DNA from 2 places in the Variovorax sp. 05L425 genome. Region 2 is predicted to be linked to the other one. Evidence: riboswitches for the same ligand, from Rfam matches in the RefSeq annotation. Region 2 holds a riboswitch; the other holds the start of a gene.
What was found. Region 2 has a riboswitch for glycine ahead of AC1DN9_RS07955 (D-amino acid dehydrogenase). Riboswitches for the same ligand answer to the same signal wherever they lie in the genome.
Positions count from the first base shown of each region.

Region 1 (14,492 bases), on a different contig from region 2:
CTCTCCCAGTCGCCGGGGAGGTTCTGCGCACCGCGTGAAATCGATCCGTCCTTGCGAATCAGCCCGGGGCAACCGATGCCGACGAACGGCGCGAGTCGGATGCCTTTCTTCTTGCAATAGCGGATCTGCTTTTCAAGCATTTTCGCGAGCCGGTCGACCAGCGCCTTGCGGCTCGGGCCATCGTCGGCATGGCGCCATTTTTCGCGGTGGATCACTTTGGCGTGCGAGAGGTCGGGCGAACGTCTGATCCGCGTCTTGACGATGCCGCAGCGCACATTGGTGCCGCCGATGTCCAGCGCCAGGATGGCGTCGCGGCGCTTCAGCAGCGGCGGCGGCACGAGGTGCACCCAACCGAGCAGGCCGCCATCGTCTGTCGCATGGCTGATGCGCCCCAATTGCACCGACTGATTCATCTCCTGCAACATGGCCGCCGCCTGCAGGATCGCCCGCTCTCCGACGTCACTTTCGGGGAAGCCGCCGCCGATGACGACGCGCTCGACACCTTTCCATGACGGCTGGCGCATGAAACGATCGATCACCCAGGCCAGTTCTTCCGCGAATTCCTCGATGACCGCGTGGACCACGTCCGCCGCCTCGGACGCCTTTTCGCCGAGCGCCTGGTCGAGCATCTTCTTGCTCATCTCCGTGGAATGAAGACCGCCCAGCGGGTCGTTTCCCTTCTTTCGGCGACGACGGCGCCAGCGTTCCAGCAGTTCCCTGAAGGCGGTCTGGCTGGCCTGGTCGCCGATGAAGCCGTCCTTGTCGCGCAACTGGAGGCTGTAGCCCTCGACCACGACCGAAGGCAGTTCGCGTGCGCCGTGCACGTCGGGCAGAGGATGCGCGTCTTTTTCGACTTTCTCTTTTGCCATCGTGTTTCCCGGATGCGCCGTTCAGTCGGCCGTGGTCGCAAGTATCAGGCGTGCGGCTTCCTCCGGCGCATCCCAATGCGGATAGTGGCCGCATCGCTCGAACCAATGGATGTGCGCATCGGGGAAAAGCGCCTGCGCGCGAGCGGCCTGCCTCGGGAAGCAGATCCGGTCGAAGCGCCCCCAGCCGATCACGAGTTGCTTGTCCAGGCTCCCGGCCGCCACGCCTTCCTGCGGCGACCCTTGCACCAGGCTCTTCAGCATCATGCTGAACGACGATGCCGAGGCCCAGTTGCGCATTTCGTCCAGAACCATCGAAGGCGAAAGGCCGGCGGCCTGGGCCGATACCTGCCTCAGCAGGAGCACGCGCGACCATTCGTGCGTCGTGATCGCGGGCATCGCGAACTGCAGCGCGCGCGCCAGCCGCCACGAGAGGCAGACGGAGGCCCGGTAGGCGTGGCGCTCCCATCCTTCCCAGAAGCCCACAGGCCCCAACGAGACGACCGCCCCCAGCACGCCGCCGCGCCGCGCCAGTTCCAGAATCAATTGCGCCCCCTCCGAACTGCCGGCGGCATCGATGCCCACCAAGTCGTGTTCATGCAGAAACTGAGCGACCGCGTCGCACATCGTGCGAATGGAGACTTCGCCTTTCAGCTCCGGACTCTTGCCGAAACCCGGCAGATCGATCGCCACGACACTGCGCTGTGCGGCCAGCGGCGTCAGCACGGTCCGCCACGACCGCCAGGTGCCGCCAAGGCCATGGACCAGCAACAGGGGCTTGCCTTCACCGCGTCGAACATAGTTGATCCGCACTTGTTCATTCTGCGTTCATCCGCTGCAGTGCAGCATCGGCACGGCGCACCATCCTTTGTAGGAGAAGGAGCCTGTGCATCGGATGGTCCTCGCCGCCATGACGCCGATACACTGGGTCGATGCGTCCACTGCGCCGAATCTGGGTCACCACCCTGGCCTGCCTGGGCCTGCTGGGCCTTATGGGCCTTCTGGGCAACCCCACGCCGTCGCACGCGCAAGGCGGGGCCGACGGGCTTCGCATCGGCTCCAAGCGATTCACCGAGTCGTACATCCTGGCAGAGGTTCTCGCGCAGACTGCGGCGCCGCATACCGCCACCCCCCCGGTGGTCCGGCAGGGACTCGGCAACACGGCCATCGTCTACGAGGCCTTGAGTTCCGGCAGCATCGATCTCTATGCCGAATACACCGGTACCATCGCCCTGGAGATCCTCAAGAGCCCTCAGTCGATGACGCTCGAGGACATGAACGCGGCGCTCCGGCCGCTGGGCCTGGGCGCGGCGATTCCCTTCGGGTTCAACGACGGCTATGCGCTCGCCATGCGCGCGGCCGATGCGGACCGCCTCGGCGTGCGAAGCCTGAGCGACCTCGCCAGCCATCCTGAACTGAAGCTCGGACTGTCGAACGAATTCATCGGCCGCGCCGACGGCTGGCAAGGGTTGGCTGCTCGATACGGTTTCACACAGACGCCGACGGGGCTGGATCATGGGCTCGCCTACGACGCCATCGCGGCGAAGCAGATCGACGTCACCGACATCTACACCACCGACGCCAAGATCGATCATCTCGGCCTCCGTGTGCTCGAGGACGACCGCCAATATTTCCCTCGCTACGACGCGGTGGTGCTCTACCGGCTCGACGTGCCGACAAGATTGCCCAAGGCGTGGGCGGCATTGCAGAAACTCGAAGGCCGCGTCGACGAGCACGCCATGATCGCAATGAATGCGCGTGCCGAATTGCAGGGCGTGGCGTTCGACGCGATCGCGCGTGACTTCCTGGCGCAGAGCAAGATCGTCGCCCAGGCACCCGCCGCCAAGACAACCGGCTCCGCCCTCCCCAAGGAGGCCGCGGCACGGGGTTTCCTCGCCAAGCTGTTCGGCCCCGACCTTGTCCGCCTCGCGCGTCAGCATCTGCTGCTGGTGGCGGTCTCGGTCGGCGTCGCCATCCTGATCGCGGTGCCGTTAGGAGTCCTCGTTTTTCCGCACCTGAACGCGCGTGCGCTCGTCCTGGGGCTCACGGGCCTGCTGCAGACCATTCCCTCGCTCGCACTGCTGGCGATCCTGATCTCGGCCGTCGGCGCGATCGGCCTGGTGCCGGCGCTGATCGCGCTCACGCTCTATTCGCTCTTGCCGATCATGCGGAACACGGTCACCGGCCTGGCCGAAGTCCCGGTCGGGTTGCGGCAGGCAGGGACCGCACTGGGAATGACCGGCGGCCAGACCCTGCGGGTGGTGCTGCTGCCGCTGGCACTCCCCACGATCCTTGCCGGCGTGCGGACGGCGACGACCATCGCCATCGGCACCGCGACGATTGCGGCCTTCATCGGCGCGGGCGGTTTCGGCGAACGCATCGTGACCGGCCTGGCACTCAACGATCGCGAACTGCTGGTCGCCGGGGCCATACCCGCGGCGGTGCTGGCCCTGCTCAGCGAGGCATTCTTCGAGTGCATCGAATACCTGATGCGTCGCAAATACTGAAACTTGAAACTGAACGCATCGACAGGCTTCTTCCGGTGCAGCAACTTCACTGAATTCGCCGTTGGGCACGCCTTCGATCCCTTACACTCGCGCAGTCAGGAGAGAGCCCCGCCGCGTCGGGGCCGCCGAAGGCGCAGGTCCCATCGAAGCGCGGGCCCGAACGCTCAGGCAAAAGGACTGGCGAAGCGCCCGCATTCAGGGCGTTTCCTTGCTGGAGAGAGACGACCCGTCGCGACGACGGACTCGTCCACCGAAGGAGCAAGCCCCGATCGTGGGGTGAATCTCTCAGGTAAAGCGGACAGCAGGGGTGGCCCATGGCTTCGGTCATGGATCTGGACTGCCCCCTTTTGGAGAGAGCCTTGGCCTCCGAATCGACTGACGATCTTCTGAAGACCCCGCTTCACGCCCTGCATGTGGAACTCGGCGCGCGCATGGTGCCTTTCGCCGGCTACTCGATGCCCGTGCAATACCCGGCGGGCCTCATGGCCGAACACAAGCACACGCGCGAGGCTGCGGGGCTCTTCGATATTTCCCACATGGGCCAGTTGCGCCTGTCCGGCCCCGATGCCGCGGCCGCCTTCGAGACGCTGATGCCGGTGGATGTGATCGGCCTGGCGCCCGGCAAGCAGCGCTACGGGCTGCTGCTCAATGACGACGGCGGCATCCTCGACGACCTGATGTTCTTCAACGAGGGCAACGACTCGCTGTTCGTGATCGTCAACGGCGCCTGCAAGCAGGCCGACATCGCGCACATCACCGCGAAGATCGGGCACCGTTGCCAGGTCCTGCCGATGCCCGACCACGCGTTGCTCGCGCTTCAGGGACCGCAGGCTGCCGCGACGCTGGCGCGTCTGTCGCCCGGCGTCGAGCGCTTTGTCTTCATGACCGGCGGCGCCGTGCAGATCGGCGGCATTCCGGCTTTCGTGACCCGCAGCGGGTACACCGGCGAAGACGGCTTCGAGATCTCCGTCGGCGCCGCGGACGCCGAACGCCTTGCGCGGCTGCTGCTCGCGCAACCCGAGGTCAAGCCCATCGGCCTGGGAGCGCGCAATTCGTTGCGGCTCGAAGCCGGGCTTTGCCTCTACGGCAACGACATCGACGAGACGACCACGCCAGTCGAAGCCTCGCTCGTCTGGGCCATGCAGAAAGTGCGACGTTCCGGTGGTGCGCGCGAAGGCGGCTTCCCGGGCGCGGCCAAGGTGCTGGCGCAACTCACTGCCGCGGACGGCACGGCGGGCCATCTCGACCACGACACCCTCAAGCGCAAACGCGTGGGCCTCGTCGCGCTGGAGCGTGTTCCGGTGCGCGACGGCACGCTGCTCGAATCCTTCGAAGGCCTCGCCATCGGCCAGGTGACCAGCGGACTGCTCGGCCCCACAGTCGACCGGCCCGTCGCCATGGCCTACGTTGCGCTGGCCTATTCCGAGCCCGGCACGCGCATCCAGGCGATGGTGCGCGGCAAGCCGGTGTTGATGGAAGTCAGCACCATGCCTTTCGTCCCGGCGCGCTATTTCCGCGGCTGAGACCCGATCTTCAAGTCCTGCCGATTTCGTTCCGATTTCTTATCTCAAGGAGCTTTTGTTCATGACCACCAAGTACACCAAGGATCACGAGTGGGTTCGCCAGGAAGCGGACGCGACGCTCGTCACCGTCGGCATCACCGTCCACGCGCAGGACGCACTGGGTGACGTGGTCTTCGTCGATCTGCCTGAAGTGGGCAAGACTTTCGCCCAGGGCGAGGTCGCGGGTGTGGTCGAGTCGGTCAAGGCCGCCGCCGACGTCTTCATGCCGGTCTCCGGCGAAATCACCGAAGTCAACGAAGCGCTGCGCGCCGACCCCTCGCTCGCCAACAGCGCGCCGATGGACGCAGGCTGGTTCTTCAAGGTGCGCGTCAGCGAGGTGACGCAACTCGAAAGCCTGCTCGACGACACCACGTACGAAAAGTTCGCAGCCGAAAACTGAACTAACCCCGGTCCCCTGCCCTCCTGAGCCCTCCATCCATGTCGACACCCGTCCTGCCCCTCTTCCCTTCGCTCAGCGAGCTTGAGAACGCCGAGGAATTCATTGCGCGCCACATTGGCATCGAAGCTGCTGACGAATCGCGAATGCTGTCGGCGATCGGCTCGGCCACGCGGGCCGAACTGATCGACGGCATCGTGCCGCCGGCCATCCGGCGCACGCGGCCGATGCGCTTGCCTGCGCCGGTGACGGAGGCCGACGCGCTGGCCGAACTCAAGGCCATCGCCGCGAAGAACAAGGTGGCGAAGAGCTTCATCGGACAGGGCTACTACGGCACCCACACGCCAGGCGTGATCCTGCGCAACGTGCTGGAGAACCCCGCCTGGTACACCGCCTACACGCCCTACCAGGCCGAAATCTCGCAAGGTCGCATGGAGGCGCTGGTCAATTTCCAGACGATGGTTTGTGACCTGACAGGCATGGCCATCGCGAATGCGTCGATGCTCGACGAGGCCACCGCGGCGGCCGAGGCGATGACGCTCGCGCGCCGCAGCGTCAAGAGCAAGAGCAACGTGTTCCTGGTATCGGGCGACTGCCACCCGCAGACCATCGAGGTCATCAAGACGCGCGCGGCGCCGCTGGGCATCGAGGTACGGGTCAGCACGGTGTCGGAGACCCTGCCCCACCTGATGGCGAGCTGCGAATTCTTCGGCGTTCTGGCGCAATACCCCGCCACGACGGGTCACGTACACGACCTGCGACCGCTCGCCGGCCACGCGCACCAGTTCGACGCAGCCTTCTGCGTAGCGGCCGACCTGCTCGCGCTCACGTTGCTCGCGCCGCCCGGCGAATGGGATGCGGACATCGTCTGCGGCAGCACACAGCGCTTCGGCATGCCGATGGGCAACGGCGGCCCGCATGCCGCCTACCTGGCATGCCGCGACGAATTCAAGCGCTCGCTGCCCGGGCGCATCGTGGGCGTCAGCGTCGACACGCACGGCGAGCCCGCCTACCGCCTCGCGCTGCAGACACGCGAGCAGCACATCCGGCGCGAGAAGGCGACGTCCAACATCTGTACCGCGCAAGTGCTGCCCGCGGTGATCGCCAGCATGTACGCGGTCTACCACGGACCCGAGGGCATCCGTCGCATCGCGCAGCGCGTCGCGTCACTCACGTCGATCCTCGCGCAAGGTCTCGAACAGATGGGCCGCGAGTTGATCAACGCGACGGCGTTCGACACGCTCACCGTCAAGACCGGCGAAGACACCGCGAAGATCGTGGAACGCGCCGAGGCCGCCTGCATCAACCTGGGTCTGCGCGTGCAGAACCACCTGGGCATTTCGCTCGACGAAACCACGACGCGCGCCGACATCGAGACGCTCTGGGCGCTGTTCGTGCCCGCGGGCACGCCGATGCCGCGTTTCGACGAACTCGCCGGCCGGATCGCCTCGCGCATCCCCGAGGACTTGCGCCGCACCAGCGCATTCCTGACGCATCCGGTCTTCAACACGCACAAGAGCGAAACCGCGATGCTGCGCTACATCCGCAGCCTCGGCGACAAGGACCTCGCGCTCGATCGCAGCATGATCCCGCTCGGGAGCTGCACCATGAAGCTCAACGCGACGAGCGAGATGATCCCGATCACCTGGCCCGAATTCGCGAACATCCATCCCTTCGCGCCGGCTGAACAGCTCCAGGGCTATGCCCAACTCGACAAGCAGCTGCGCGCATGGCTGTGCGAAGCCACCGGCTACGCGGGCATCAGCCTGCAGCCCAACGCGGGCTCGCAGGGCGAGTACGCGGGCCTGCTTGCGATCAAGGCCTTTCATGAAGCCAGGGGCGAAGGCCATCGCGATGTGTGCCTGATTCCCTTCTCGGCGCACGGCACCAATCCGGCCAGTGCCCACATGGCCGGCATGAAGGTGGTGGTCACGGCCTGCGATGCCGAAGGCAATGTCGACATCGACGACCTCAAGCGCGCATGCGGTGCCCATGGCGACAAGCTGGCCGCGGTGATGATCACCTACCCCAGCACCCATGGCGTCTTCGAGACCCGTGTGAAGGAGCTGTGCGAGATCGTGCATGCGCACGGCGGTCGCGTGTACGTGGACGGCGCCAACATGAATGCGCTCGTCGGCGTGGCAGCGCCCGGCGAGTTCGGCGGCGATGTGAGTCACCTGAACCTGCACAAGACTTTCTGCATTCCCCATGGCGGCGGCGGTCCGGGCGTCGGCCCTGTGTGCGTGGTCGAGGACCTGGTGCCGTATCTGCCGGGCCATGCGACGGGCGGCATCGCCTCACACGGCGTGGGCGCGGTGTCGGCGGCACCGCTGGGCAATGCGGCCGTGCTGCCGATCAGCTGGATGTACTGCCGCATGATGGGCGCGCCCGGCTTGAAGGCGGCGACCGAGACCGCGATCCTCAGCGCCAACTACATCAGCGCGCGCCTGAAGGATCACTATCCCACGCTCTACGCAAGTCCGAATGGCCACGTCGCGCATGAGTGCATCCTCGACTTGCGTCCCCTCAAGGATGCCAGCGGCGTGACCGCCGAAGACGTCGCCAAGCGGCTCATCGACTACGGCTTCCATGCACCGACCCTGAGCTTCCCCGTGCCCGGCACGCTGATGGTGGAACCCACCGAAAGCGAACCGCTCGCCGAACTCGATCGCTTCATCGACGCGATGATCGCCATTCGCGGCGAGATCCGCCGCATCGAGGAAGGCGTCTGGCCGAAGGAAGACAACCCGCTCAAGAACGCACCCCATACTGCCGCCAGCCTGCTCGGCAGCGAATGGACGCGACCCTATTCGCGCGAACTGGCCGCGTTCCCGCTCGCGACGCTCAAGGGCGCCAAGTACTGGCCGCCGATCGGAAGAGTCGACAACGTCTACGGCGATCGCAACCTGTTCTGCAGTTGCGTGCCGGTGGGCGATTGGGCGGCCGCTCGCTGAGCTGAACGCGCGCGGGCCGACGGGTTCAGTTCATCGCGCGCAAGACGCGTCGGATCTCTTCCTCGTCGACATCTCGCGCTGCTCCGAATCCGGCGATGTGCCGGCCGCCTGTCACGCGAATGGCGACGAACCGGAAATCGCCGAGCTGTGTCATGGGCTCGGCCTCGGGAAATCGCTTCAGGTACGCGTCACGGCACGCTTTCCACTCGGGACTGCCGGGTTCCAGCCGTCCCGCCGCCCCATCGAGGGTGACGCGCGGCAAGGCATGCACGGGCTTGCCATGCACCTCGCGCGCCGTGACGAGAAGCGACAGTCCCGGCCTCTGTTGAAGATGCCGGCTGTGGGCGGCCAGTCCGCTCACATGGATGACAAGGCAAGCTTGCCAAGGCTCCACGGCGAAAGGAACCATCGAGACAAAGGGCGAGCCATCGTCATCGATGGTCCCCAGGGCAGCGGTGCGACGGGCCTTCAAGAGGGCCCGCATCTCTCGCGTCAGCCTGGCTTCACGAGGCGGCGTGGCCTCGCGTTGCCCATCGCTCACCAACGTTGCTGCTGCCTGCCACCGTGGATATTGCCGGCGACACCACCCGCAAGTCCGCCGATGGCCGCACCGGTCCAGGCGTCGCCTCCGGAGATCGCGGCGATGCCTGCGCCGGCCGCCGCGCCCATGGCGGCGCCACTCATCGTTCCTTGTTGCTGCGGGGTCATGTCGGTACAGCCCACGGCGAGCACCGCGGCAGCCACGGCCAGTGTCCAGTTGAGTCGTTTCATGATCCGTTTCCTTTCACTTCTTCTGAAGACCGGGAACGGCCATTTCAAACCAGATGATGTCGAGCACCGGACGCTTGAGCTTGTCGGGGTTCGCCGCATACCACTTGTCGATGCCGGAACTCACGCCGTCCAGCGTCTGCCCCTGCATTCCCTTCGCCAGTCGCGGAATGAAGCTCTGGGCATCGCTCGGCGGGTTTCTCGACGAATAGGCCGCCTCGACCTGAACCAGATTGGCGAGCCCCACGAGATACGCCTTCTTCACGGCGGGGTTCGACGTAGTCCATTGCTCGCCGGTCACAACCGGGATTTCGGCCGCCTTGGCTGGTACGCACGTCAGCGCCAGAGCCATGCACGCCGCCGACAGGGTCGCACGTACTTGCAGTTTCGATGTCATTGCGTTCTCCAACGGATTCCCCTCGTGTGAATGGACACATCGCGGTCCACGGCACGCATGCCCGGCCGCGCACGCATACAGCCGGATTGGATGCTCTTCTTCCGGCTGCGATGCATCGTGCGCTGCGACGTCGAGGCATGTCAAGCGCGTCGATCAAGGGTTGAAGCCCCAGATTTCGGTGAGTACTTTCGTCCCACTTCGCGTGTTGTTGTCTCGCAGAAGGAACACAATAGACGCACCATGCGCAACCTTGTCCTTCTTGCGGTTCTGTTCGCGGTCGGCCCGATGGCCGGCGCCGACGTGATCCGCTGCGCGGACGCGGCGGGCAGGGTGAGCTACACCGATGGCACATGCCCGGCGGGCGCCAAGAAGGTGGCGCGCGTGTCGACGGTGGAGCCGGTCAGCGTCGTGCGCGGGCCCAATGACCCTCGGCCCGAACAGAGCATCGACGCCGGCGCTCCACCAGGCGATTCGAGGGAGGTCGCGGCAATCCCGCCTCAAGCACCTTCGGGCCCCATCATCATCGACGGCCGCCGCGACGGCAATGGCGGCAGCGCGCTGCCGAGCGACTCGCGCTGGAGCGATCGCGGCGTGGACTCGATCGTGATCGACGACGGGCTGTATCCCGCGCCCGGCATCTCCCGCCCGTCCCGGCCACGCGACATGCGGCCGCGCATCCGCAATTGCGGATCCAGAACCTGCGAAGACACGCAGGGCAACCACTTCACCCACTCCGGTCAACTCGACCGCTTTCGCAGCATCGATGGAAGAACCTGCCAGCCGGTGGGAACGACCGTGGTCTGCCGCTGAACCGGCGGACGGCACGGCGCTGAAAACGCGCCTTGCCGGCTGAACAACATTTTTTTACAGCGGCAGGCGTCGAGCCTGTCGATTTCGTCGTCGCTGCTTCGACGTGCATGCAGAGGCCGGAAAATCGCCGTCATATCGATAGGCAACCGGACTCGCAACCTCGAAGGAGCAACGACATGCGATACATGGTGATCGTCAAGGCCAGCAAGGAATCCGAAGCAGGCGCAATGCCCACGGAGCAGATGCTGACCGACATGGGCAAGTACAACGAGGAGCTGGTCAAGGCTGGCGTCCTGCTCGCGATGGATGGGCTGCACCCGAGTTCGAAGGGCGCACGGGTGCGCTTCTCCGGCAAGCAGCGCACGGTCATCGACGGGCCTTTCAGCGAAACCAAGGAACTGGTGGCCGGATTCTGGCTTTGGCAGGTGCGCTCGCGGGAAGAAGCCATCGAATGGCTCAAGCGCGCGCCCTTCGACGACAACACCGAAGTGGAGCTGCGCCAGGTCTTCGAGTTGGACGACTTCGGCGCCGAATTGACGCCCGAACTCAGGGAGCAGGAAGAGCGCCTGCTCGCGGAAGTCGCCGCGAAGAAAGCCTGACCTCGCGACGCATCCAGAAGACACCCAGGAGATCCAGACATGAAGTTCATGATCATTCGCAAGGCCGACAAGGACACCGAAGCCGGCATGATGCCCACCGAGCAGCTCGTCACCGACATGCTCAAGTACAACGAAGAGATGATCAAGGCCGGCGTGATGTTCGACGGCATGGGCCTCCAGCCCAGCTCGAAGGGAGCGCGCATCAAGTTCAATGCGGGCAAGCCGACGGTGATCGACGGCCCCTTTGCGGAAGCCAAGGAACTGGTCGCCGGCTTCACCCTGATCCAGGTCAAGTCGAGGGAAGAAGCGCTCGAGTGGGTCAAGCGCTGGCCGCCCATCGACGGCGACGGCCATGTCGAGCTGGAGTTGCGCCAGATCTACGAACCAGAGGACTTCGGCGCCGAGTTCACGCCCGAGATGCGCAGGCATGAAGCGCTCCTCCGCGAGAGGAAATAGATGACGTCGATCGCGCCCGCCGACGAGGCGCATCGCGCCCTCAATGCCGTCTGGCGCATCGAATCCGCCAAGATCATCGGTGCGCTCGCGCGCATGGTGCGCGACGTCGGCGTGGCGGAAGAACTTGCGCAGGACGCGCTGGTCGCTGCACTCGAACAGTGGCCGCGCGAAGGCATTCCCGAGAATCCCGCCGCGTGGCTCACGGCCGCCGCGAAGCACCGCGCCATCGATCTCCTGCGCAAGCGGAGCCTGCACGCCGGCAAGGAAGCGGAAATCGGTCGCGAACTCGATGCGCAGCACGCCATGGCGGCGTCGGATTTCGCCGAGGCGGTCGACGCGGCGCTCGACGACCAGGTGGGCGACGACATCCTTCGCCTGATGTTCACGGCCTGCCATCCGGTCCTGCCGCGCGAAGGGCGGGTCGCCTTGACTCTGCGCTTGCTCGGCGGACTCACCACGGACGAGATCGCGCGTTCCTTCCTCGTGCCCGAGCCGACGATCGCCCAGCGCATCGTGCGGGCCAAGCGCACGCTGGCCGCGGCGCGCGTACCTTTCGAGGCGCCTCGCGCGAACGAGCTCGCGGCCCGGCTGTCCTCGGTATTCGAGGTCATCTACCTCGTGTTCAACGAAGGCTATTCGGCCACGGCCGGCGACGACTGGATGCGACCCGCGCTTTGTGAGGAAGCGCTGCGCCTCGGCCGCATCCTGGCCGAACTGGTACCGGACGAACCCGAAGTCCACGGCCTGGCCGCGCTGATGGAAATCCAGGCTTCGCGCGCCTCGGCGCGCGTCGATGCGCAGGGCGATCCGATCCTGTTGCTCGACCAGAACCGCGCACGCTGGGACGGCCTGCTGATTCGCCGTGGCCTCGCCGCGTTGGAGCGCGCAGAGAAGCTCGGCGGAGCGCTCGGCCCGTACGCGCTGCAGGCCGCGATCGCCGCCTGCCATGCGCGTGCACGCACCGCCGCGGACACGAACTGGCCGCGCATCGCCGCGCTTTACGAGGCGCTCGCCCAGCTCGCGCCCTCTCCCATCGTGGAACTCAATCGTGCCGTCGCGCTGTCGATGGCTTTCGGCCCGGCCGTCGGTCTCGAACTTGTCGACACGCTGCTTTCGGAGCCTCAATTGCAGGGCTATCACCTGCTGCCGAGCGTGCGCGGCGACCTGCTCGCCAAGCTCGGCCGCAAGCGCGAAGCACGCGCCGAATTCAAGCGTGCCGCCGAACTCACGCGCAACGCCCGGGAACGCAAGCTGCTGCTGATGCGGGCGCTGGCATGCACCGGCAGCGACACGGCCACCGACTGAAGTCCCCTACTTCTTCGCGACGGCGCCGGTCGCGACGAGCCGGCGAAATTCCCCAAGCTTGGCCTTCATCCGCCGCTCGTTCACCGGACCCATGCGGATCAGGATCTTCTGGCCCGCGGACAGCGATTCGAGTTGCGGATCGGCGAATTCATACCGCAACCAGGGGGTCTGGGAGACCGCCTCGTCCTTCAACTCGCCCTTCACTTCGGTCAGCCTGACCTGCACCGGCCCCGCCGGCTCCGGCGTCTTCAGCAGGTGATCCAGCACGGCCACCAGCCGGTCGTTGAAATAGCGGCCCGGGTAGCCCAGTTCTTCGTACGCCTGCTGAAACAGCGGATAGAGCTTCGCGTAAAGCGCTGCCGCGCGAGCGGTGTCGACCGACTCGACAAAGAGCACGAAGGGCGTGTAGCGGCTGCCATTGTCGATACCGATGGTCTTGACCTCGCCATCGCCCTGAGTCTCGAATCGCTGCGGCGTGGGATGCACCGGCCACAGGCGCGAAGACGCTTGCGTGCGCGGCAGGTTGTCCACCGTCGCGACGACGCGCCGCACGAAACCGTCGGTCTGGAGAAACGACACGACCGCCTTCTTGCCCAGCAGGTCGGTGAGCGCGCCGGTCACGCGCGCGTCGGCGTCGTTCAAGGGCGGGAGCGTCTTGTCGGGCTCGGCCAGGGGCTCGACCAGGTTCTGCGGCCCCGTCGCGACAGGCGCGGGCACGTCGGGCGGCGCCGGTTGGGGCTGCGGTGCTGTTGCAACCGGCGGAGCTTCGGGTGGCGTCTCTTTCTGCAGCGACCAGCGCCACCACGCGAAGGAGGCTGCGAGGATCGCGACGACCACGATCGCGGGAATCCACATCGAGGATTCGCGAGCTGGCCTGAATTCTGCTGGGTCCCGTTGGGGCATGTTTCAATCTTCCTTTCCCTGTCCATTGGAAACTACTGCGGCACGGCTTGCCGTAACGCCCTGTGACCGCCCACGAGAACACCATGAACATCGACTTCTCGACACTGACGGAATACCAACGCTACAAGCTCATGGCGAGCCTGATCGTGCCACGACCGATCGCGCTGGTCACCACGCTGGGGGCCGACGGCGTCGTCAACGCCGCGCCCTTCAGCATGTTCAACATGCTCGGCGAGGAGCCGCCGATCGTGATGATCAGCGTCAACCGGCTGCAGGACGGCGTATTGAAAGACACCGCCGCCAACATCGTGCGGACCGGCGAGTTCGTCATCCACCTGGCTGACGAGGACATCGCCGAGCAGATGCACCGTTGCGGCGAGCGTCACCCGCCGCACGTGAGCGAACTCGACATCGTCGGCTTCACCGCCCTGCCGAGCCATGCGGTGAAGCCGCCGCGCATTGCCGAGGCACCGGTCGCCTTCGAATGCACGCTATGGGAAACGCTGGAAACCGAGAGCCGGCAAATCTTCATCGGCCAGGTGCGCTGGATGCACGCGCGCGACGAACTCATCGACACCGACGCGTGGCGCGTTCGCCTGCAGCACTACTTTCCGGTCGGCCGATTCGGTGCGAGCTTTTATGTGAAGACGCGCGAACGCTATTCGCTCGCCGCTCAGGGCGAGATGCGAAGCACCGCCATCGACGAGATGTAGATCGGCTCAGCCGAGGCCGCTACCGTCTGCTGCTGCGCATCGAAATTCCCGATTCCGACTGGGCAGCCGAGATGGAGGCGACTGTGCTGGCACGCCTGACCCCCATCGACCGCTGACCGCGGGCAACGCCCTCCAATTTACTGCCTTGTCAGGCGAACGGTCATCGGCCTGTAGGACTACGTCAATGGTTGGGTCGGCTGACCCACACGGCCCGGGCGATTGAAGTTAAAACAGCTTCCTCAGCGCTGCATTGAT
Region 1 is NZ_JBFTNY010000002.1:234,733-249,224, forward strand. It holds gene AC1DN9_RS03310 (ROK family protein) at 1-869, opposite strand, end outside; gene AC1DN9_RS03315 (alpha/beta fold hydrolase) at 891-1,679, opposite strand; gene AC1DN9_RS03320 (ABC transporter permease/substrate-binding protein) at 1,859-3,373, shown strand; glycine riboswitch at 3,460-3,559, shown strand; glycine riboswitch at 3,575-3,685, shown strand; gene gcvT (glycine cleavage system aminomethyltransferase GcvT) at 3,733-4,896, shown strand; gene gcvH (glycine cleavage system protein GcvH) at 4,958-5,335, shown strand; gene gcvP (aminomethyl-transferring glycine dehydrogenase) at 5,374-8,286, shown strand; gene AC1DN9_RS03340 (HugZ family pyridoxamine 5'-phosphate oxidase) at 8,312-8,770, opposite strand; gene AC1DN9_RS03345 (hypothetical protein) at 8,824-9,057, opposite strand; gene AC1DN9_RS03350 (hypothetical protein) at 9,071-9,451, opposite strand; gene AC1DN9_RS03355 (DUF4124 domain-containing protein) at 9,692-10,261, shown strand; gene AC1DN9_RS03360 (YciI family protein) at 10,438-10,860, shown strand; gene AC1DN9_RS03365 (YciI family protein) at 10,900-11,316, shown strand; gene AC1DN9_RS03370 (RNA polymerase sigma factor) at 11,317-12,621, shown strand; gene AC1DN9_RS03375 (DUF3014 domain-containing protein) at 12,628-13,524, opposite strand; gene AC1DN9_RS03380 (flavin reductase family protein) at 13,608-14,237, shown strand.
Region 1: it holds a riboswitch for glycine, as region 2 does, so the genes downstream of both, gcvT (glycine cleavage system aminomethyltransferase GcvT) here and AC1DN9_RS07955 (D-amino acid dehydrogenase) in region 2, are expected to answer to the same signal.

Region 2 (14,492 bases):
TTCCTTCTGGATTGGGGATTCAGGTTCCGGACGTCGCGATTCTGGTCTAAAGCTTCAGCACCACGGGCGCGGCACCGAGTCCGGTGCGGGGCATCCAGGCGAAGACCGAATCCACAGTTACCGTCTCGATGCGATCGGAAAAGCGCTTCTCGTTGGGATGGTCGTCGAAGGCGACGTTGGCCGATCCGACGCGACCGCCGAGGCGCGTGAGCGGCCCAAGCCGGAGCGTCGTCGGCTCGTATCCCTTGAAGTGCAGCCAGGCCTGCGCCTGCTCGCGGCTTGCGATGGCGGCTGGCTCCATGGCGCCAGCGAGCGTCTCGATGGCCCACTGGTTCGACTGCTGGTACTTCAAGCCCCACGCATAGCTCACGACGCTGTAGGGCGCGGTGTGCAAGCGGATGATGCGCGCTGGAGACTCGTTGAGCGCCGCCAGCAGTTGCGCCTGCACGCTCGGCGTCGGCACGATCCAGGCCGCCTCGTAGCGCCACAGATCATCGAGAAAGAACTCGCCCAAACCTTGCCGGTACACGGCGGCGACCGCGGTACCGCACAGGTTGAGCTTGTGGACCACGCGCCAGGTTCCAGCGTTCGTCTTGTAGGCCAAACCGAGGTGCGAATAGCGCAGACCGTACTTGCTCAAGTCCTGTCCGGCCCGCGCCAGGAAAACGACCTTTGCCCCGCTCGCGTCGAGCTGCTGCACCGTTCGTTCGGCGAGTTGCATGCCCTTCATGACCGCCGCCGCAGTGGGCTTCGCCGGCTCGCACGATCGACCGGCATGGGCGTTCAACGGGAACAGGAACGTCCCGGCCAGCGCGACGACAACCGCCGTCAGGATCAGCTGCACCACTGCTTTCAGGATGCGCCGAGTGACCGAAACGCGGGCCTGGTATTCGCGCTCATACGGCCCGAAATTGGTGGGGGTCCGCCTCATGACAACTTCTCGTTGTAAAGCAGCGCGCGGCCGAGCGCGTTGGGCACGAAAGCCAGCACCTCACCCGCCGCCGAGAGCACGACACCGCTGCCGATCACGCTGACGGTGATGGTGCTTCCGATCGCGACCGCGGAGCCATTGGCGGCGCGGCCCAGCACTTTCACGGTGGCTCTCGCACCGTCCGATGCGCGCTCCAGGAGGTAGACGGTGCCGTCGACCGACGCCTCGACCGCAACCACCGTCAGCGTTGCGCCGGCCACCGACAGCGCAGCCGGTACCGCCACTGCGGCACTCGCCGCGGCCCCGGCGACCGAGGCGGTGCCCACGACCGAGGCGACCGGCAACATCGACAAGGCGGCAGACGCTTCGCTCTGCGCATGCGCCGATAAAGGGATGGCCACGTTGGCGAAGGCCGCACCGAGCGCAAAGAGCATCGTGATGAAGTACTGCTTCATGATGGGTCTCCTGGACATGTGGAGGACAGGTTGGCGGCTCATTCGGCCGCCGCAATCTCGGAGCGGGCCTCGCGACGGCCCCGGATGCGCGCATCGGCAAGGTCGGCCTCGTGACGATCGCGCAGCGTCTTGGCGAGCGTGAAGGCGGAACTGATCAGGAACAGCCAGCTCACGCCGAGAAACGCCTTGTAGGTTTCGCTGACCTCCATCCGCAGGAGGCCCCAGCCGGTCAGCCCCATCGCAGTGAAGAAGCCGCCCCAGACGACCAGCTTCCACATCGGCGTTTCGCCGGCGGCCCGCACGCCGCCGCGCTGGTTGTCGCGCAACGACTTGGCCAGCACGAAGGCGGCCGAGAGGCAGAACACGTAACCCATCACCATGAATGCGCGATCGAGCGCTTGCCCGGGCAGCCAGCCCAGGCCGGTCGCACAAAGGAAGACGGCGAGCCCGAACGACACCCAGACCTGGAGCTGCCAGGCACGCGTATCGCGTTGGATGGAAACATTCGAAGAGGTGGTCTGCATGGAAGCCTCGTGGCGAAGTGAAAGTGCGCGGATGATGGTTCGCACCTGAACCTCGCGGAACAAGTTAACGAACCAGTGGCGACTTCCAGCGCTTCCGGTATCGCTACTCGATACTGGCCTGCGGCTTTGACCGGCGCGCGAGCAGATCGTCGCGCGTGTAGATCCGGTCGGTTCGGGCGAGGCGCATCGCAATCACCTCGAGCACGTCCTGCGCGGGTGCCGGTGTGCCGGGATGCAGGAACGCCAGCGGCGTGACCAGGCTGAGCACCACGAGCGTCCAGCTCAACCGCGGGTGCGGCAGTCGGTGCTGCCACAAGAGAAAAGCGCCGCTGACCGCCATGCCGAGCGCGAAGCCGGCCGCCACTTCCGATTTGGAATGCGCGTACAGCGCCAGCCGCGACGCTCCGATGAACACGGCAAACACCAACCCGAACGACGCAGCGGCGACTCTGACACGATGCGCCTGCTGCGAGGCGGCCAGCCAGCATGCGACCGGCCACACGCTGGCCGAGAGCGCCGTGTGCCCGCTGAAGCCGGTGAAGTTGATCTTGGCAATGCCGATGCCCCAGCCCAGGAACGCGATCTTGGACAAAGCGATCACGCAGCACCCGAAGCCGAACAGAAGCGCCCAGCGCCAGGCCGACGGCCGGGTTGTATCACGGACGCCGAGCCATACCGCAATCCACAGTGCCACAGGCAGCAGAAAGCCACTGTCACCGAACCAGGTGACAGTGGCCCAGAACCAATGGGGGAAGGGCAGCGGCATCAGGCGGGCATCATGCGCTCAGGAGTCCGCTCACGCGCCGCTGCAAGACTTCGGGTTGGACATCGGCCTGGCGCATCGCGTCGCCCACGTTGAGCCCCACGCGGCTGAATGCGCCGCGCCGGAACGGCCGAACCATGGCGACGTTTTCCCCGTCCCGCACTTCGACGCGGCTGAAATACGACCCCCAGAGATTGGTCAGCGCCATGGGAATCACGGGCACGTCGATACCTTCGGCATGCGCGGCCTCCAGGATCTTCATCACGCCGCCCTTGAAGGGCTGCAGCTTGCCGTCGCGGGTGATCGCGCCTTCGGGAAAGATGGCGAGCAGATCGCCCTCGCGCAGCACCTGCACCGCCTGTGCGAATGCGTCCTCGTAGGCGACGGGGTCTTCCTTCTGCGGCGCAATGGGAATGGCCTTGGCCAGCCGGAACAGCCAGCCCAGCACGGGTACGCGGAAGATGCGGTGATCCATGATGAAGCGGATCGGACGCGGGCTCGCCGCCATGAGCAGCACCGCATCGATGAAGCTCACATGATTGCAGACCAGCACCGCCGCACCCTGGGCAGGAATGTGTTCATCGCCCTTGACGTCGAAGCGGTAGACGAAGCGCGAAAGCACCCAGGCCACGAAGCGCAGCAGGTACTCGGGCATCAGCATGAAGATGTAGAACGCGACGATCGCGTTGGCGATGCCGGTGAAGAGGAAGATCTGCGGGATCGTGAAGCCCGCCTTCAGCAGTGCGCCCGCGATGATTGAGCTGGCGATCATGAACAGCGCATTGAGGATGTTGTTGGCCGCAATGATCCGCGCCCGGTGCGTGGGCTGGCTGCGCAACTGGATCAGCGCATACATCGGCACGCTGTAGAGCCCCGCGAACAGCGACAGAAGCCCGAGGTCGGCCATCACGCGCCAGTGCGCCCTCTCGCGCAGGAAGCCGCCCAGCCCTAGATCGCCAAGCGCAGGCAGCGCGCGCGACGCGAAGTACAGGTCGATCGCGAACACGCTCATGCCGATCGCGCCCAACGGAACCAGGCCGATCTCCACCTGGCGACGACTCAGCGTCTCGCACAGGAGCGACCCGATGCCGATGCCGACGGAAAAGACCACCAGCAGCAGCGAGGCCACTTGCTCGTCACCGTGCAGCACCTCCTTGGCGAAGCTCGGAAACTGGCTCAGGAAGATGGCGCCGAAGAACCACATCCACGAAATACCCAGCAGCGAACGGAAAACCACGATGTTGCCGTGCGCAAGCTTGAGATTGCGCCAGGTCTCGCTCACAGGATTCCAGTTGATCCGAAGCCCCGGATCGGTGGCAGGCGCGCGCGGAATCGCCTGCGCCACCCCACGCCCGGCCAGCGCAAGCAGCACGCAGGCCAGGGCCACCGAGGTGTGGCCGATATGCGGTACAGCGACCAGGAGGCCGCCGGCGACCTGGCCGAGCAGGATGGCGACGAAGGTGCCCATCTCGACCATGCCGTTGCCGCCCGTGAGCTCGCGCGCGTCCAGCACCTGCGGCAGATAAGCGAACTTGACCGGCCCGAACAAGGTGGAATGCAGTCCCATCAGGAAGACGCAGCCAAGCAGCACCGCGGCGTCCGCCCGCATGAAACCCCATGCCGCGATCAGCATGATCGCGATCTCGAGGTTCTTGACGAAGCGGATCATCTTCGTCTTGTCATATTTGTCCGTGAGCTGCCCGGCCGTGGCCGAGAAGAGCAGGAACGGCAGGATGAACAGCGCCCCGATCGCGAGCCCCGCCATGGCCGGCGGCATCCAGCTGAGCTGCAGCTGGTAGGTCACCATGACCGTGAAGGCGAACTTGAAGAGGTTGTCGTTTGCCGCGCCGGCGAACTGCGTCCAGAAGAACGGCGCAAAGCGCCGCTGGCCCAGAAGCGCGAACTGGTTGGCGTGCGCATGCGTATCAGGCATGGGGGAGGATGATGCGTTGGCAGTTGTGGTCATTCGCAAAGCCTGGCTGGCGGGTTCCTCAAGCCGTCACTGCGGCTGCGCCCGGATTGTGCCGCAGGGTCTGACGACCCATTGCCTGGAGCCCGTGCAACACCGGCAGCGCCGCCAATGCAGCGGTCAAATGCTTGAGACTATGACCCGATATCAGGTCCTGCGTGACGTCATAGATGGCCTGATCCGACACCTCGAACAACTTGGCCATGGCGTAGAAGAAGATCACCCAGCCCAACTTCAGCCCGATGGCGCCGTTCAACGGCTTTGCCAGCGAGAGGATCACGATCAGCGCCATGCCACCGAACTGCACCAGCGCCCAGGGCAGCGCATTCCCGGTCCTGTGGCAGACGGCCGCCGCCAGCAGGCCGCCGACCATCGTGAACCATGCGGCCGGCCATCCGGCGCGTGCGCTGACTCGCTCGCAGACCACCAGGCCGACCAGGCCCGAAAAAGCCACCGCCATGCCTGCACGGTCGGCTGCCAGGCGCATGCCATCGGACTGCAGGTGATAGAAGGCGGACCCGGCAGCGGTCAGGATCAGGCCGGCAAAGAACACCCAGGCGCAATCGAGCGCATTCACGGGAAGGTGAGCGCCCGCTTGGGGCAGCGGTGAGGCGTCGAGCGCGTCTTCGTGCGCGCGATCGAGCCAATGCAGCCAGCGCAGGCCCCAGATGCCGATCGCGACGAAGGGCAGGTTGCTCAACACATCCATCGCATTTGGCAGGCCGTGCCAGGCATGGCGATCGGCGAACGGCGCCCCGGCGAGGCCAGAGGCCGGAAGGACCGGCCCGGCGATTGCGGCCAAAAGGAGCAGCGCGAACAGCGAAACGAGGCAACGTTCACGGTTGGAGAAGGACGACAGTGGCATGACGGACTCCGATGAATAGCTCGATGGGCGCAATCTAGGTTGCCGACCCCCTCCCTGGCATCGAGAATCGATACGGAGCACTTTTTCACCACCCCCGGTATCAGCCGGCAATACCACCACCTCATGAGCACCACTGTCGATCTGGTCGTCGCCCTCAAGAACGAACTCAAGAACGCCCACATGACTTACGCGGATCTCGCCAAGTCGCTGGACATGGCCGAATCCAGCGTGAAGCGGATGCTCGCCAAGGGCGACATGCCGCTGACGCGGGTCGACGCGATCTGCCGGGCGCTCAAGATCGATTTCGCGGAACTCGCCCGCCGCGTGGCGGACGCCCAGCCCTTGCTCAAGGAACTGACGCTCGAGCAAGAAAAAGCTGTCGTCAGGGACAAGAAGTTGTTGCTGCTCGCCATCTGCGTGCTGAGCCAATGGACGCTGGAGCAGATCGTCGCCGCCTACCGCATCACCGAGGCCGAATGCATCGGCTACCTGGCGCAACTCGACCGCATCGGCATCATCGAGTTGCGTCCGCTGAACCGCTACCGCCTGAAGCTCGCCAAGACCTTCCGATGGCGCCCGCACGGCCCGGTGATGGATTTCTTTCGCGAGAACGTCGTGCTCGACTACTACCGCGGCGGCTTCGACGGCCCGGCCGAAGGCCTCCTGTTGGTGCATGGATCGATCAGCAAATCGCTGGCGCCTGCCTTCCTGGACCGCCTGCAGCGCGTTGCACAGGACTTCGCCCAGCAGCACCAGACCGACCAGAAGCTGTCGCCCAAGGAGCGGGAGGGCTACACCCTGCTCCTGGGCATGCGCAACTGGGAGTTCGAATTGTTCACGCGTCTGCGCAGGGCCTGAAACACACAGAAACCGGTTTCCTCTATAAAATTCGCCCCGCAGAAAAGCGGACGCATTCGTCGTCCCACCGTTGGCGCAAACTCCCATGAACGCTCAGGTGAACCGCAACAGCGGTTCGGTGACTGCCTCACATTGATCAATCGCCGACTGGAGAGACGCCACGCGACGTGGTGCACCGACGGAGCAAATCCGCTGCATGGCGCAGCGAATGAAACTCTCAGGTAAAGGAGACAGAGGGAGCGGCAGTCTGAACCCCGGGTCTCGGCGCTTTGCACAGTAAGCACCAACACCCGCCGTTCATGCCATCCCAAAAGGATTCGGACATGCGCGTGGTTGTGCTCGGCGCCGGTTTGCTCGGTGTAACGACGGCCTATTACCTTCAGCAACTCGGTCACGAGGTGATCGTGGTGGACCGCCACGCGACCCCCGCCGCCAAGGCCCGGGGCCGGGCCGAACCCAGCGAATCTGCGATTGCGCTGCAACGCTCCGAAGCGTATTCGGCCTATGCGCGACGAACAGAAGGCGGCTGGTCCCGCCTGCGCGCAAAGGTGCGTCATCGCATCGCCAAGCTGCTCGACCGAGCCATTGGCGAACCGGCGAAACGCGACCCGCTTGAGCACATGGTGCGTCTCGCCGCCTACAGCCGCGAGAGCGCACGTGCGCTGCGTGACGAGGCCGGCATGTCGCAACGGCCGCGCTCGAACGGGCTCATGAACTTCTTCACCGACGCCCAAGCCTTCCATGGGCGCATGGCCCGCGCACCCCACTGGTCCGAACTCGGCTGCGAGGAACGTCTGCTCTCCGCCGAAGAGGCCACGGGCCTGGAGCCTGCATTGCATGCCGTCGGCAGCAAGCTCGCCGGAGCGACTTTCTCGCTCGAGGACCCGGCACGCGATCCCGCCCAGTTCGCGGCAAGCATCGTCTTTCTTTGCCGCGCGGCCGGTGTGCGCTTCATGATGAAGCACACCGTGGTCTCGCTGAAGACGCGTGACGGCCGCATCAGTCATGTCGACCTGCTGGATGCACAAGGACAACCCACCACCGTGCGCGCGCAGTCCTATGTTCTCGCCCTGGGCGCATCGAGCGTTCCGCATGCGGAAGACCTTGGCATCGACATGCCGCTGAATTTCGTTCGCGAGTACATCGCCACGATGCCGGTCAGGGACGCCGCGCACGCACCGCACATCGCGCTGCACGACCGACAGGGCAAGCTTCGAATCGCACGCGTCGAGAACGCCAACGGTGTCTATCTCCGGGTTTCTTCCACCGTGCGCGTGAGCCATGACGAGCAGAGCGAGCCAGACTCGGACCGCTTCGAAGCGATCCTCAGGCGCATCGAGGCGCTGTTTCCCGGCATGACTGACACCGCGCAGGCTTCGTTCGAAACCGCCATGCACGCGGTGAGCCGCAATCGGCTGCCAATGGTCGGCAAGACGCGAGTCCCCAACCTGTTCCTCAATACCGCCCCGGGCACGGCGACATGGACGCACGCCTGCGGCGCGAGCAAATCGATCGCCCGTATCGTCAGTGGCTTGCGGCCCGAACTCGACTTCGCCTTCAGAGGGCTGTAGCCAGCCGGGCGCGGCGCCCCTACAATCGCCGCACTGCAGGAGAGCGGGCCGCTTGGCGGCCCCACCGAAGGCGCAAACTCCCATAAACGCTCAGGTCGGCTCGCACAAACGAGCCTGTACTGCACCAACTGTCAGAGCCGTCTGGAGAGCCATCACACCACGTGATGCACCGAAGGAGCAAACCTGTTGCGGGCGCAACGGGTGAATCTCTCAGGTACCGAGGACAGGGGGAGCGGCAACTTGGACGCACGGTCCGGTTGCTTTTCTTTTTCACAGCATCCGTTTCCGTTCGAGCCAAGCGCTGCAACCTTCGAGGGTTCTTGAAATGCGCGTGATCGTTCTTGGCGCCGGCTTGCTCGGCGTGACTTCGGCTTACTTCCTCCAGCAACTCGGCCATGAAGTGACCGTGATCGACCGGCAGGCCACACCTGCTGCCGAAACCAGCTTCGCCAACGGCGGCCAGATATCGGTGAGCCATGCCGAGCCCTGGGCCAATCCGAGCGCGCCGCTGAAGGTGCTGCAATGGCTCGGCAAGGAGGACGCTCCCCTGCTCTTCCGCCTCCGCGCCGACATGCGGCAGTGGCTCTGGGGACTGCAGTTCCTGCGCGAATGCACGCCGGCGCGCACCCGCCACAACATCGAGCAGATCGTTCGCCTGGGCACCTACAGCCGCGAAACGCTGCAGCAACTGCGCCGCGACACCGGTATCGCCTACGACCAGCGGACCCAGGGCATCCTGCACTTCTATACGACGCAGAAGGAATTCGACGCCGCTCTGGCGCCAGCCGAACAGATGCGCGCATTGGGCTGCGATCGCCGCGTCATCTCGGCAGATGAAGCAGTGAAACTTGAGCCCGCGCTGGCGCACGTCCGCCCGCAACTGGCCGGCGCCACCTACACCGCCGAAGACGAATCGGGCGATGCGAACCACTTCGCGCGCGAACTCGCGGCGCTGGCCAAGGCCGCAGGTGTTCGCTTCCTGATGAGCCACACCGTGACCGCTCTTCGTGAGGCCGGCGGAACGATCGACCATGTGGAAGCGACCGATAGCGAGGGCCGGTTCCAGCGCATCCGGGGCGATGCCTTCGTGCTGGCCATGGGCTCCCTGAGCCCGCTGCTTGCCGCGCCGCTGGGCATCCGCCTGCCGATCTACCCGGCCAAAGGCTATTCGGTCACGATGCCGGTCGTGGACGCGCCCAAGGCCTACCAGGTGTCGTTGACCGATGACGAATTCAAGCTCGTCTTCTCGCGCTACACCTCCGAAACCGGCGATCGGATGCGCATTGCAGGCACGGCGGAGTTCAACGGCTACGACCGCGACCTGAACCGCGTGCGCTGCGAAGCCATCGTGCGACGGGTCGAACAATTGTTTCCGGGTGCCGCCGACGCCACGCAAGCTCAGTTCTGGACCGGGCTGCGCCCAGCGACGCCGAGCAACGTGCCCCTGATCGGCGCGACGAAACTGCCGAACCTGTTCCTCAACACCGGCCACGGCACGCTGGGCTGGACCCATGCCTGCGGCTCGGGCAAGTCGATCGCACGCATCGTCAGCGGTCTCGCGCCCGAGGTGGATTTCAGCTTCACCGGCGCGCGCGCAGAAACGAAGCCTCAGTCGTCGCTGGTGAAGACCGTCAAGACGCCGGTGTAGCCATACAGGTGGTGCCGCGCAATCTCGCCGGCGGCGAAGAAGCCGACCAGCGGCACATCGCCCAGCGCGTGTCGCACGATCTGCAACTCGGCGCCCGGCGCGCCGAAGTGCGGGCCGCCGCGGCCTGAGCAACTCACGTAGACGGCACCGGCGATGCGGCGGGCCGGATGCGGCGCCGCTTCGGCCTCGCCGGCCGCCACTGCGCGCGCGGTGGCCAAGGTTTGCTCCTCGGGCTCCAGTTCCTCCCGGATTTCGGCGCACACACGCATGAGGTCGGAGCGCGCGGCCTGCGCGTTGCGCCGGCAGAAGCTCAAGCGCATGCCGACTTCGGCCACGTCGGCAATCGCCACGCCGCGACGCGTCGGGTCGAGGCCAATGATGTGCCGCACCCGGACATCGGCACCCAGGTCGCGCGTACGACGGACGCCGTCGCTGCCGGCCTCGGCCAGCCCCACCAGCGTGGCACGCACCGCGTCCACCGCATGCTCGGGCGCGTCGAGGGATACGTTCAGATCGTCCAGCAGCACATCGAGTGCAGGCTCGCCATCGAGCGTCAGCAGCAGGTTGCCATCGACCTCGGTGATTTCACGCTCCTCCGACACGGGTTGGCAGCCCTGCGTGACGCGCGACACCAGACGCACGCCTTCGCCGAACACCACGCCCGACAAGCCCCCCGAGAAAACGCCGCCCACGGCGCCATGTCCCGGGATGTTGCCGTTGCCGCCGACCGCGAACTGCAAGGAGCCGGCGCGCCCGGACGAGAGACCGCCGAACAGGTAGCCGGTGTCGGTGCGATCGGCCATCTCGGCGATCAGTTCGCCGAGTTCCGGCGTGCGCGGGTCCGCATGCACGAGCGCCGTGTTCGCCGCGAAGCCGCTCATCTCCGAATTGGCCAGAGGCGCCACGCCGGAGAACACGCGGTATTGATCGCTCGGCAATTCGCAGAGCATCAGGCTGAGTGCCGGCTCGTCGAAATACTCGGCGTTGTTGGCCGCCACGCCGACGCCCACGGTGCCGGACCAGTCGGTGATCTCGGGCAGTTCGGCGCTCAGATGGTCGAGGATTTCCTGCGCGTCGGCAGAGTAGTGGTCGGTGATGTAGAGCAGGCCCAGCGTGGGCGTGTGTGCGTAGTCGGGCAACGCCATTTGCGCCCGCAGTTGAGCGAGCACGAGTCCGGCAGCCATGCGCCATTGCGGATGGGTGGCGTGGCCGGAAGGAAAGAGCTTCATGCGCTCGGCTTTCTGTGCGGGAAGGGGACGACGGTTGTCAGTGTCAGCGCGCCCGCTTGCGCGCCGAAGTCGACGACTTGCCGGCCGCGACGGCGCTTCGGCCGGCGGCTGGCCTCTTCTTGGTTGCGACAGGGGCAGGTTTGCGCACTGCCTTGCCGGATACCGGCGCCATCGCCCGGTCCATGGCATCGGACAGCGGTTGGGGCACGGCCGGCATCTTCAGCTGGGATGCTTCCTGCAAGGCAGAGCTGGCAATCTGCTGGAATTGCTGCGTGAGCGCGCCCCACCACTGAAGAGGGTCCACAACGCCTGCCGCATCATCCGACGGGCCGTCAGCCTTGGCCTTTGCGCGCTTCGACTTGGCGGCGGCCGCATCGGCTTCCTCGGAATCTGCCTTGTCTGCCGCTTTCGGCTCCGGCTCGGCCACCGGTGCGGGGGCCTGTGCCGGCGCCTCGTCGCGGAATGCGGGCGTCGCCGCGGCGGCCTGCCGCGTGAAGACGCTCGCCAGATCTTCCATCTGCACATTCATGCCGCGCAGCGTCGACAGCGTCATCTTCTGCACTTCGAGCGCCTGGATGGTCGCCTTGAGGGCGTGACCGTTCTGTTCGAGCCAGAACTGCACCGTCTTGAGCTCCTGGATGCGCTTGTCGACTTCCTCGACGCTGAGCGTCGGCGCCACCCAGCTGGAAAGGCTCGGCATACCCGGAACCGCACTGGCGCCGGCCGAAGCGCTTCCGCTCGCCAGGTTCCTCAGGAAGTCGAAGCCGGGAACGAACTGACTGAAGGCGAAAGGCTTGCTTGCGTCGCTCATGAGGGTCTCCGGAAGAGTATTGTTGTCCGGGCAGCTTACTCCAAGGACGCGGGCTTTTGGGCGGGTCAATGCTTGTGTTCGCCGCCCGCGGGTACCGCGGCGCCGGTGAGCACGGGCACGTTGATATTCAACGAAGTCTTCTGTCCCTTGGCATCTTCGAAGCGCAGCGTCATCGGCACATTGGTTCCGCTCGGCAAGGGCTGCTTCAGGTCGGTCAGCATCACGTGAAAGCCACCCGGCTTGAGCTCGACGGTCTGCCGCGCCGGCAACTCGACGCCACCCTCGACGGGGCGCATGCGCATGGTGTCGCCTTCCATCTTCATCTCGTGGACTTCCGCCACGCCGGCCACCGGCGTCGAGGCGCCGACCAGCCGCGCGCCCGACGGCGCACTGAGCTTCATGAAAGCACCAGTGCCGCTCTGGCCCGGCACCGATGCGCGGATCCAGGCATCGCGCACGTCGACCGCTGCCACGCCGGGCGCCAGCACGTCGAGCCGGGCGGCGGGACTCTCGAGACCCTTGGTGTCGTTGCCACTGGCCGGAATCTGCGCCCAGTCGGCGCTGCCGTTGTCGCAGGTCTGCAGCACCTTGAACCACAGGACGCCGGGCGTGGCCGGAAGCTTGCCGCGCACCACGAAGTCGGCCCGCTCGCTGGCGGGAAGTGCCGACTGCGGGTTCTCCGCCGTCCAGCGCACTTCACCGCCGTTGTCGCCGGCCGACGGCGCTTCGAGCTTCCAGCCCTTGCGCGCCTGTGCATCGGTGAATGCGAAGCCCTTGGGCAGCCGTACGGCGATGCCGGTCGTGCTCTTCGCATCCTTGCAGGCGTGGCCGACGCGAAATGCGGCTTCGTAGTTGGTGCCTGCTGTACCGCCGCCGGGTGGCAGGGTCACATGGGCCAGGGCGCTGCCGGCGCCCGTCAGCAGGATGCAGGCGGCGAGATGCTTGTAGGTGAGAGTGGGGTTCATGGCAGATCCTTCGTGAAGTGTGGAGTCAAAGATCCCAGTGCAGTTCAGCGGTGTACGTGCGCTGGGGGTACGGATGGAAATTCCAGTATTGGTAGTTGTTGGCGTTGTCGATGCCGAAGGCCATCGACCATTGCTTGTCGATCTGATAGCGAACCCGCAGATCGAGTGTGATGTACCTGCTTGCGCCGAAATAGGCGAAGCCGTTGACGTCGCTGTTGTCCAGGTTGGAGTACTGAGTGCCGCTGTAGCGGACCGCAGCGGTATAGGACCAGTTGGCGTCCGGCTTGTAGGTGGCGAACACCGTCGAGCGCCACCGCGGCACGCGCGGCTGCCACTTTCCGATGCTGGCCGGATTGGCCGGGTTTTCGGCGATCTTGGAGTTGGCGTAGGTGAGGCTCGCACCGAGTTCCAGTCCGCGCACGAACACGTCCTGGCCCGAGTAGGCGAGCTCCAGGCCGGTGGTGCGCACCTGCTTGACGTTCTGCACGCGCGAGACCGCCGGGTTCGTGCCCGGAATCACCTGGGTGAAGAGCGCATCGTCCGTGATCTCATGGAAGAGAGTCGCACGCGCCAGCGCATTGCCGAGGTCCTTTTCTGCGGACAGCTCTTCGGTCCACGACTTCTCGGGCTTGAGGAAAGGGTCGTTGATGAAGGACAGCGCGCCGCCGGTGGTGGCACCGTAGAGTTCGCCGACCGTGGGATAGCGCACCGCGCGACCCACCGACCCCTTCAGCACGGTGTCGTCGCTCCATTGGTAGGCCAGTGCGCCCTTGGGAGAAGCGTCCGTCTCGTTGCGCGATGGGTAGGCCAGCTTGCTGGTCGCGGTCGATGTGAATCCATTGTCCGCCTGCCAGTTCTCCACGCGCAGCCCGAGGACGGTCTTCCACCGCGGCGCGAAGGCCCAGCTGTCCTGCGCCCAGCCGGCCACGGTCTTCGTGTTGCCGCCGACGTTGCTGACCAGGGTTCCGGAGGGGCCATCGAGCCAGCTGCCGATGACATTGGTCTTGAGAATGCCGAGCTTGTAGGCATCGCGCTCGAGGCCGAAGTCGACGATGTGTGCGCCACCGATCCCCTGTGGCCGCCACGTTCCCTTGGCCGCGAGCGTGTTCCAGCCCGTGGCCCCGCCCTGGTCCTGCAAGGTTCCGGCGCCGCCGAAGTTCGCGAGAGGTGGCGCCACCGTCGGCGCGCGCTGCTGGTCCTTCGAATAGTCGTACAGGCTGGCAGCGACCTCCCAGTCCCATTCGCCCTTGGTGTTGCTCTTGACCGAGAGGCCTTGCATGTAGTGGGTCTGGTCGTCGTTGGTCAGCGGAAAGGCGGTGGGCGCGAGATTGAAGCTGCGCCCCAGGATGTTGATCAGCCCGCTGTAGACCGGCTGGCCGGCGGCATTGCTCAGGTAGGTCGCGGGGCGGCCTTCCGAAGTGTTCTGCCACCAGCCGAGCGTGTAGGTCGCGGTTACCGTGGGCGAGAAGTCGTAGGCCAGCTTGAGCTTGGCGTGATCCTGGATCGTGTGGTACTGCGTGCCGGTGCCCAGGATGTACCAGGGCGTGTTCGTGGTGTTCAGCCCCAGCACGTAGCCTGTGACCGGCGTCCCTGCGCGCCCGGGCGTGCCCGATGCCACCGTGGCGGTGGTGAAGGTGAGCGGCTGGCTTTCGCTGTCGCCGCGGCTGACGTCGATCCACCACGACCAGTCGCCGCTGCGGCTGCCCAGCGACGCGCTGCCCTGCCAGCTGTTGAAGGTCTGGTGGGTGTTGTACAGGCTGTTGGGCTGCGACTGGAAGCCCGTGCTGACGTGGGCCTCGAGTTGCGACGGCATTCGCGTCACATAGTCCACCACGGCGCCGGCGGAATTGCCCGGATAGGCCGCGGAGAACGGCCCGTACATCACATCCACCCGCTCGATCTC
Region 2 is NZ_JBFTNY010000005.1:108,166-122,657, forward strand. It holds gene AC1DN9_RS07915 (DUF2145 domain-containing protein) at 47-835, opposite strand; gene AC1DN9_RS07920 (hypothetical protein) at 928-1,386, opposite strand; gene AC1DN9_RS07925 (YiaA/YiaB family inner membrane protein) at 1,425-1,910, opposite strand; gene AC1DN9_RS07930 (phosphatase PAP2 family protein) at 2,014-2,676, opposite strand; gene AC1DN9_RS07935 (MFS transporter) at 2,687-4,639, opposite strand; gene AC1DN9_RS07940 (hypothetical protein) at 4,665-5,507, opposite strand; gene AC1DN9_RS07945 (helix-turn-helix domain-containing protein) at 5,631-6,365, shown strand; glycine riboswitch at 6,503-6,609, shown strand; gene AC1DN9_RS07950 (FAD-dependent oxidoreductase) at 6,665-7,936, shown strand; glycine riboswitch at 7,963-8,063, shown strand; glycine riboswitch at 8,068-8,173, shown strand; gene AC1DN9_RS07955 (D-amino acid dehydrogenase) at 8,262-9,584, shown strand; gene AC1DN9_RS07960 (FIST signal transduction protein) at 9,545-10,813, opposite strand; gene AC1DN9_RS07965 (PhaM family polyhydroxyalkanoate granule multifunctional regulatory protein) at 10,857-11,624, opposite strand; gene AC1DN9_RS07970 (copper chaperone PCu(A)C domain-containing protein) at 11,690-12,589, opposite strand; gene AC1DN9_RS07975 (TonB-dependent receptor) at 12,615-14,492, opposite strand, start outside.